Regions from separate parts of the Alkaliphilus metalliredigens QYMF genome, predicted to be linked through region 1. Evidence: riboswitches for the same ligand, from Rfam matches in the RefSeq annotation. Region 1 holds a riboswitch; the other holds the start of a gene.
The links. A riboswitch is a leader RNA that binds a small molecule or an ion and turns the genes downstream of it on or off. The one in region 1 is predicted to bind glycine.

Region 1 (4,433 bases):
GTCAGGATACTTCTTAACTGATTCAAAGATTGGTTGTGTTTCATATACTTGTACTTCATCTGGTTGAAGACTTCTTGCTAGCTCACCTAAGTATTGAGCTGACTTTAGTCCAATCATTCTCACAGCCGCTTCATGATCGTATTGCTTTAAACCATCTACCGGTTCACAAACAACAACAATGTTATGGTTTTGTGAAAATGGTGTGTATTCTGCTCCTGGACCCGTCATGTCAATAATACCTTCTTGGAATCCAACAATGCTACCAGCAGTCACAACAGCTACATTCTTCAAAGCATGTGTGCGTCCAGTTCCAACAGTCTCAACTTTACTTAGTATCCCTGGGAAAATACCACCGGGACCTTCCACCTTAACTCTTGGTTCAATGACATCTTTAACAGGTGTAATTCTAATTTCCTCACCCGGATGTGCTAACCCAATTTCAATGCTCTTGATGTGTTCATCTCCGCCAATTTCTTTTATCATTTCATCCTTATTGACATACAGCACGCCATTTTCCACTTTCGATGCGTTACCAAACTGTACATCTTTGATGAAAATCTTACCTAATTCTAAGCGCACAATCTTCACCTCCCTTTATTGATCAGGCCTATAGTTTGAACGTTCATGCCATAGGCCAGTAGAGCCTTATAAGCTTTTTGTAATCATTGCCTCAATATTTTCCTTGTTTGCTGCATCCTTAGTTACTTCTTCCACCTTAACTCCATCTTTATACATGGAAATTGTTGGCAGTCCAAGTACCTTTTCTTTTATTGCCAATCTTCTGGCTTGAGTTGTGTTTAGCTTAACAAATTTCACTTTGTCTCCATACTGTGCCTCTAATGCTTCAACATCAGGCATTAAAGCCTTGCATGGTTCGCATCCGTCACTCCAAAAATCAACCAAAACATATCCTTCTGCCTTTAACACTTCTTGTTCAAAAGTTTCTTTATCCACTGCTAGCATCTTTTCACCTCCTTAACATCGCATTCATTTTATCTATCTCCTCTAAACCAGAAGTACAAAGGAGACATTAATTTGATTTTTAATTTCACCTAATTACGAATCAAGCTTTACTCTTCGAAATTATTTTCAATATATTTTTCTGCTTGTACAGCTGCAATGGCCCCATCTGATACTGCAGTTACAACCTGTCTTAATGACTTGACCCGACAGTCCCCTGCTCCAAATACCCCTGGGACATTGGTCTTCATATTATCATCTGTCACGATGTAACCTGTACGATCCATGTCTAACATACCTTTAAACAAGTCGGTTTGGGGAATATATCCCACAAACATAAAAATACCAAATGTGCCATCTTCTTCATCTGCATGATGCTCTGTAATTTCCCCAGTTTTTAGGTTTTCAAATACAACTGATTCAACTAACCCATCACCTTTAATTTCTTTGATTGTTGTATTCCAAATAAAATCAATTTTAGGGTGCTTAAATGCTTTTTCTTGAATAGACTTAGCTGCCCTAAGTTCTTCTCTTCTATGAACAATGGTTACCTTACGGGCAAATTTTGTAATAAACATTGCTTCTTCAACCGCAGAGTCTCCTCCACCAATGACAAACACCTCAAAATCTGTGAAGAAATCGCCATCGCAGGTGGCACAATAAGATACCCCTTTACCTGTTAACTCTTTTTCTCCTGGTACACCTAAAAGTCTTGGACTGGCTCCTGGAGCTACAATAATAGACTTTGCATGATATGTATTCTTTTCTCCTACTAAAATCTTAATTTTTCCCTCTAACTTAACTTCTTTAATTGTGTCCTTTTCAATTTTTGCTCCAAATTCATTACATTGCTCAACCATTCTGGCAACTAATGCGGGACCTGTGGCATCTGTAATTGAACCAGGGTAGTTCGCCACTTCTTCAGTTGTGGCAATTTGGCCACCGGTCTTTTCTTTTTCTAGAATTAAAGTAGTCATTTTTCCTCTTGCTGCATAAAGCCCAGCTGATAGTCCCGCAGGACCCCCTCCAATAATTACAACATCATAAACATTTTCCATGTTTTCCACTCCTTAACTTCTTTTAATTTATTTAGTCCTTTTTGTCTTGCTTTTAGAACCAGTTAATTTAACATCATTAAAATTGTGTCATACTTTCAATGCCACTGTCAATCAATGAACAGTCTATCACTTGAAAATCTTGGAGTACTTTTTCACTCCAACGCGGAATCGTTTTCATATTAATCAATTTCTGTGCGGTTTCCATGCTTCCTTCTATGATTCTAACTGAGTTTAGTTCTACTGTTTCAGCCATTGTAGAGACTAAGACACTTTTATAGGGTGACTCATTAGGCTTAACGCTTCCTGATAATGGGTGGGTTAGTAGTTCATGTCCTCGATGAATATAATCCCGGACCTGTCTTAACACATCTAAGACGCTTCCTTCTTCAAACACCACTTGATAAATCTGACTATACTTTTCCTTTACTCTAGGATTATTGGTGACAATGATAGCCTTCAACTTTAACGTCCCCTCTCATACAATGTGACCTATGTATTTCCACTGTAATTTATTCTAATCATCTAGTATTACTCTTTAATTTATTGCCTTTCCAAAGATTGACTATACACGAAAATGGCAAAACAAAAACAGAGAAACTTATGTCAACAGCCCGTTGCCAAAAGTCATCTCTGTTTTTGTACCTGAGAGATTCTTCCTCAATGTATGAGGAGTTGCTCCTTCGGTGAAAAATCGCTTTCCAGAGTTCTGTCCAAATACGGTCCTTTTGCCTGAGATTTTCACTAGAAAAGGGCAATTTCTCTAGCTTCTTCCTTCGGCGTCCAATCATTACCTATGGTTTCTTAGGCCTTGATCGAATCTCTCCCACATTCTTCTTCCAGATTTCGATATTTTTTTTATTATCATTTATTATAGAAGTGCAGAATATCTATTTTTTTAATCATTTATCTTTTTCCTATTAGTAGTAACTATTGTTGCTATAGTATTACTGATTAGTAAACTTTACGAGTAGCTCTTCTCGTTAAAATTATATCAACTATATACTAGAATGTAAAGCATTTTTTGTCATTTGATAGTGAATTGATTGTCACGATAAATTCAAATTATTCTGCCTTAAATACAAAAAATCTCAACTACCTTCTATTTCACTTTTTTATAGTAAAAAATAGCTAATGTACCAGGACCAGCATGGGTTCCTACTGTACCACCAATCTCAGCTGTAAGTACTTCTTTTGGATTTAGTTCCGCTATTACTTTTGCCTTAAAAGTTTCCAGAATATCGGGTCTATTTGCATGGGCCAAAACCATGGTTTGCTCATGAAAATCTCCTCCTCTTTCTTTAGCTAACTCAATCATTTTTCCCATAACCCTTTTGCTTCCCCTTACCTTATCTAATGAATCCACTAGGCCCTCAGTTACGGTTAGAATTGGTTTTACACTTAAAATAGTTCCAATGGTTGCTTTCATCGGATTTAATCGTCCACCCATCTTTAAATATTCCAATGTATCCACTGTGAAAATATGATCTACTCGGTCCCTTAAGGCAAGGAGTGTTTCAACGATTTCTTTTCTTTCCTTTCCTGCCCCTACCATTTTGGCAGCTTCATAGACCAACAATCCTCCCCCCATACTTAATCCCATGGTATCAACGACATCAATCAACGGGCTGTCAATTTCATTTTTCGCAATGATGGCTGACTGATGGGTTCCGCTGGCTCTAGAAGATCCATTAATACAAATCACTTCATATCCCTCCTGAATTGCTTCGTTAAACATTTGTATAAATGTATTTGGTGACACTTGAGATGTTTTCGGTAATTCCTTTGCTTCTGATAGTTTTTCATAAAAGAGCTGGGGACTCAAGTCTACTCCATCCCGATACTCCCCACCCTCAAAATGAATCCTTAATGGTGCTATTTTAATATTATATGCTTTCATTATATTCTTTGGTATATCAAGCATACTATCTGCGATGATTTGAATTTTTTTCATAGCCAACCTCCTAATAGGGGTGCTTTTATTTTATTGTATAACTTATCTATATAATTTACAATATTTTCTTGTTGTACTATTTATAACCTAAATTCTTTAGTTCATAAAAATAAAAGCATCAAAGTTGTTTAACGCTCTCAACTTTGATGCTTTTTCGTAGCAATAACACTACCTCATATTTGAATATCCCCATTGTCGTAATACTTCATAGACCACAATTGAAACTGCATTGGATAGATTTAAAGAACGAGCCCGTTCGATGTCCACCATGGGAATTCGAATGCATGTCTCTTCATGGTCTTTTAATATTTCTTTAGGGATCCCTGCTGTTTCCTTTCCAAACATGATATATGTATCATCCTGAGGATACGCAACCTCACTGTGGTTTTTTTGCGCCTTTGTTGTGGCACAATAAACCTTTGGGTGCTTATTTTTCTCTAAAAAGTCTGCATAACGATCGTAGT
Region 2 (4,433 bases), 230 kb from region 1:
CCAGGGTTCCATTACCCTTGCATGGTACTCATAGAAGTCTCTTTTTTCCTGTGGCATTTTAATGCCTTTTTGCCATGCTTCAGGGATGAGCATCATCATTGCATCTTCGATTGCGTGATCATTCTTCACCAATAGCTCTAATACATTATCGATTGATGCCGAGTCACTACCACCAGGCTCGATGATTGGTAATATCTTCTTGAAATCATCTCCAAAACTTTCAGAATGCATGACACCCTCCCTTGCATTCATCCAGTTTATATTCCCTCTTATGGTGTTAATCTCTCCATTTTGGGCAAGGTAGCGAAATGGCTGTGCCAGTTTCCATGAGGGAAATGTGTTGGTACTATATCTTTCATGAACAAGTGCAATGGCAGTTATTACCCTTTCATCTAATAAATCTACATAAAATTCCTCAAGCTTATACCCTAGTATTTGTCCTTTATATATGATGGTTTTACTACAAAGAGAGCATACATAAAAATGATCTGTATAGGGCTTCTGGGCACTCCTCACCTCTTGTTGCGCTCGTTTTCGTACAACTAAGAGCTTCTGTTCAAACAGGGCTTTGCTTTGCCCTTTTCGAGCAAGGAAAAACTGTGCCACCACAGGTCTAGTTGCCTTTGCAGATTCACCACATCCAGCCTCATCTATGGGTACTTCCCTCCAGCCCAACAGGTTTTGCTTTTCCTCTCTGATGACTCTTTCAATCACGCCTTCGCAAAAGAGTCTGGCATTTGGATCTCTAGGTAAAAAAATCATACCCACAGCATAGTCTCCAGGATCAGGTAAGTCTATATTCAATGCTTCAACCTCTTCCTTAAAAAAATCCTGGGGAATCTGAATCAAAATACCCGATCCGTCACCAGTGGTGGCATCTGCTCCTACTGCACCTCTATGCTTGAGACTCTTTAATATTTGTAGTCCTTGTTTTAAAATTTCATGGTTTTGATGCCCTTTTATATGTGCAATAAACCCAAGTCCACAGCTATCTTTTTCCATACTAGGATCATACAATCCTTGTTTTTCAGGTAATTCAAATCTTTTCATTTATGTTTTCCTCCTTAGTAGATAGTATTAATTCACTCACTCACTCTCTTATCTTCATATAAAGACTAGTAATTGAATTAAATTATATTAACTAATTCATTTTTCTAAATTTTCTTTCAATTTGGTTTAAGTAATATTCTATCATAATTATTCATTGCATTCAATATTTTTTTGTGATTTTTTTGTGATTTTTTAATATAAATTAGATTAAACTCCAGCTAATTCAATGAAAACGTTGCCATTCGATCAAGTCCAACTAAAGTGTATATTTATACTGTTTGCATGAATTATAATTCATATAAGCTCATCTATATTTTCAATCTAAAAATCATCAGCATCTTTTTTTTCCTAGATGACAGATTTCATTTTTCCTATTTCATAACCTAATATTCTTGTGGTGACACCTTTTTTTCTTTATTTAATGCTCTTCTGCTCATTTAAAATGAGATTTATTAAATTTTTAATTGCTTTATACCATCATCTTGTGTTAGAATCATATTTAAATAATTTCATAGAATTGGATGAAGATAATGGGATAAGATATTAAACCGTTATTGGACGAGCCTCTGGAGAGACTCATAGGAGCACCGAAGGGGAAAGCCATGTATTTTGGTCAAACTCTCAGGTAAAAGGACAGGGGATTTTTGTTTTAATGAATAAGTCATTATTTATGTTGCTTTTTTTGCAGCTCCAGTGGCGGTTTACTATTAAAACATAAAATCTTTATTCTCCAGAGACTAAATTATTCAGTTTAGTCTCTTTGTATTTTTTGCAATGTGATCCACCACTTATACTTAATCAAAGGAAGGGGAGGTTATTAAAATGAAAGCATTTATAACCGTTATCGGAAAGGACAAAATAGGCATTATTTATGGCATTTCTTCTGTACTTCAAAAAAGTAGCGTTAATATTTTAGATATAAACCAAACACTTTTGCAAGATACCTTTACAATGGTAATGCTTGTAGATTTACAAGAAATGAACATTGAATTCAAAGAATTAAAAGAAAAGCTACAAGATTCCGCTCATACAATAGGTGTGTCAGTTAGAATTCAACAAGAAGCTATATTTAATTCAATGCATGTTATTTAATACACAAGGAGATGAACAATATGATCAATTCACAGAACATAATGGAAACAATTAATATGATTGAAAAAGAAAAGCTTGATATTAGAACAATTACAATGGGGATATCACTTTTAGATTGTTGTAGTAGCGATGGTAAAAAGTCTAGAACTAAAATCTATGATAAAATCACAAGACTTGCTGAAAATTTAGTCAATGTTGGAGATATGATTGAAACAGAATATGGCATTCCAATTATTAATAAAAGGATATCCATCACGCCAATTGCTCATATTGCACAATCTTGTGGTGATCATGATTATGTGGAATTTGCTAAAACCTTGGATCAAGCAGCAAAAGCTGTTGGTATCAACTTCATTGGTGGTTTTTCAGCCCTTGTACAAAAAGGGTATACCAAGGGAGATAAAATACTAATTGACTCAATTCCCGAAGCATTGGCTACTACAGAAAGAGTTTGCTCATCTGTCAATATTGGTTGTACAAAATCCGGCATTAATATGGATGCGGTTAGAGATATGGGAGAAATTATCAAGAGAACAGCTTATTTAACAAGGGATCAAGATAGCTTAGGATGTGCAAAACTTGTGGTTTTTGCCAATGCCGTAGAAGATAACCCTTTCATGGCTGGTGCTTTTCACGGTGTCGGTGAAGGCGAATGTGTTATCAATGTTGGCGTAAGTGGTCCTGGGGTTATCAAATCATCCATTGAAAATTTAAAAGGAGAAAGCTTCGATGTGATAGCTGAAGCAATTAAAAAGACAGCTTTCAAAATCACACGTATTGGTCAACTTGTAGCCAATGAAGCTTCCACTAGACTTGGCGTACCCTTTGGAATAGTAGATCTGTCCCTAGCTCCTACTCCTGCAGTTGGTGATAGTGTGGCACGAATTTTAGAGGAAATGGGTCTTGAAAGTTGTGGCTGCCATGGAACAACTGCTGCTCTAGCCCTCCTCAATGATGCCGTAAAAAAAGGTGGTGTCATGGCATCCTCACATGTGGGTGGTTTAAGCGGTGCTTTCATTCCAGTAAGTGAAGATGAGGGAATGATCAATGCAATAAAAGCAGGTTCATTAAACCTAGAAAAATTAGAAGCCATGACATGCGTATGCTCTGTTGGTCTAGATATGATTGCAATTCCTGGAGATACCCCTGCATCGACTATCTCTGGAATTATAGCTGATGAGGCTGCCATTGGTGTGGTCAATAATAAGACCACCGCCGTTAGAATCATCCCTGTACATGGTAAAGTCCTTGGGGACGAAGCTGTATTTGGAGGATTATTAGGAAGGGCTCCAATCATGGCTGTCAGCAAGTTTTCAAGCGCAGATTTTATTAATCGAGGAGGTAGAATTCCAGCGCCTATCCACAGTTTTAAAAATTAATTCAGCTTAATTTCTACCATACAGTCAACTCACAATAAAAGCACCAAAATAAAAGAACGAGAAACCTACATCAAACCAGGTTTCTCTTCTTTATTTATGGATTAAGACATCTCAAATAAAGTAACTAAAGACAATCCTTTACTCCATAATCAAATCCTTGATATCAGCCCCCGGTGGAACCATGGGTAATACCAGTTCATCTCGATCAATTTCACAGTTGATGACCACTGGTCCCTTGATTGCCATGGCTTTTTTCAAGACATCCTCTACCTCTTCATTTTTGGTAATATTAAATCCTGTGGCCCCATAGGCCTCTGCAAGTTTAACAATATCTGTTTTTCGATCTAAAGTTGTATTAGAAAACCGTTTTCCATAAAACATTCCCTGCCATTGCCTTACCATGCCTAGTACATGATTGTTAAGCACAATGACTCTAATGGGTAAATTATAGTGTACTGCAGTGGCTAGCTCATTGCAATTCATATAAAAGCAACCGTCTCCAGCTATATTAAATAATTGTCGCTCAGGCAATCCGATCTGCGCACCAATACAGGCTCCCAAGCCAAAGCCCATTGTTCCCAGTCCCCCAGAGGTAATAAAGGAGCGTGGTTGTGTAAACTTGTAAAATAGTGCTGTCCAAATTTGGTTTTGCCCAACCTCCGTAGTAATAACCGCATCCTCCGCTGCCAATTCTTTCACTTTTTCAATGACAAATTGAGGTTTTAGGGTTGTGTTTTTTTCATAGGTCAGGGGATAATCCCTTTGCCAAGCCTTAATTTTCTCAGTCCATTCTTTTCTCTCTTGTTTTTCTAGCCGAGGGTTTAAATCTTTTAATACCTCCGTAATGGTTCCAATAATTGAATAATGAGTTCGAATATTTTTATTGACCTCAGCAGGATCAATATCAATCTG

Region 2: linked by a shared signal. The riboswitch ahead of AMET_RS16695 (ACT domain-containing protein) and the one ahead of AMET_RS17660 (GrdX family protein) in region 1 are both predicted to bind glycine.

The regions. Positions count from the first base shown of each region.
Region 1 covers NC_009633.1:3,688,865-3,693,297, forward strand. The annotation lists gene AMET_RS17645 (glycine/sarcosine/betaine reductase component B subunit) at 1-579, opposite strand, end outside; gene trxA (thioredoxin TrxA) at 646-963, opposite strand; gene trxB (thioredoxin-disulfide reductase) at 1,071-2,018, opposite strand; gene AMET_RS17660 (GrdX family protein) at 2,095-2,478, opposite strand; glycine riboswitch at 2,647-2,722, opposite strand; glycine riboswitch at 2,726-2,854, opposite strand; gene AMET_RS17670 (DegV family protein) at 3,118-3,969, opposite strand; gene trmL (tRNA (uridine(34)/cytosine(34)/5-carboxymethylaminomethyluridine(34)-2'-O)-methyltransferase TrmL) at 4,138-4,433, opposite strand, start outside.
Region 2 covers NC_009633.1:3,460,629-3,465,061, forward strand. The annotation lists gene gltB (glutamate synthase large subunit) at 1-1,050, opposite strand, end outside; glycine riboswitch at 1,607-1,697, shown strand; gene AMET_RS16695 (ACT domain-containing protein) at 1,873-2,142, shown strand; gene AMET_RS16700 (PFL family protein) at 2,163-3,521, shown strand; gene ilvB (biosynthetic-type acetolactate synthase large subunit) at 3,660-4,433, opposite strand, start outside.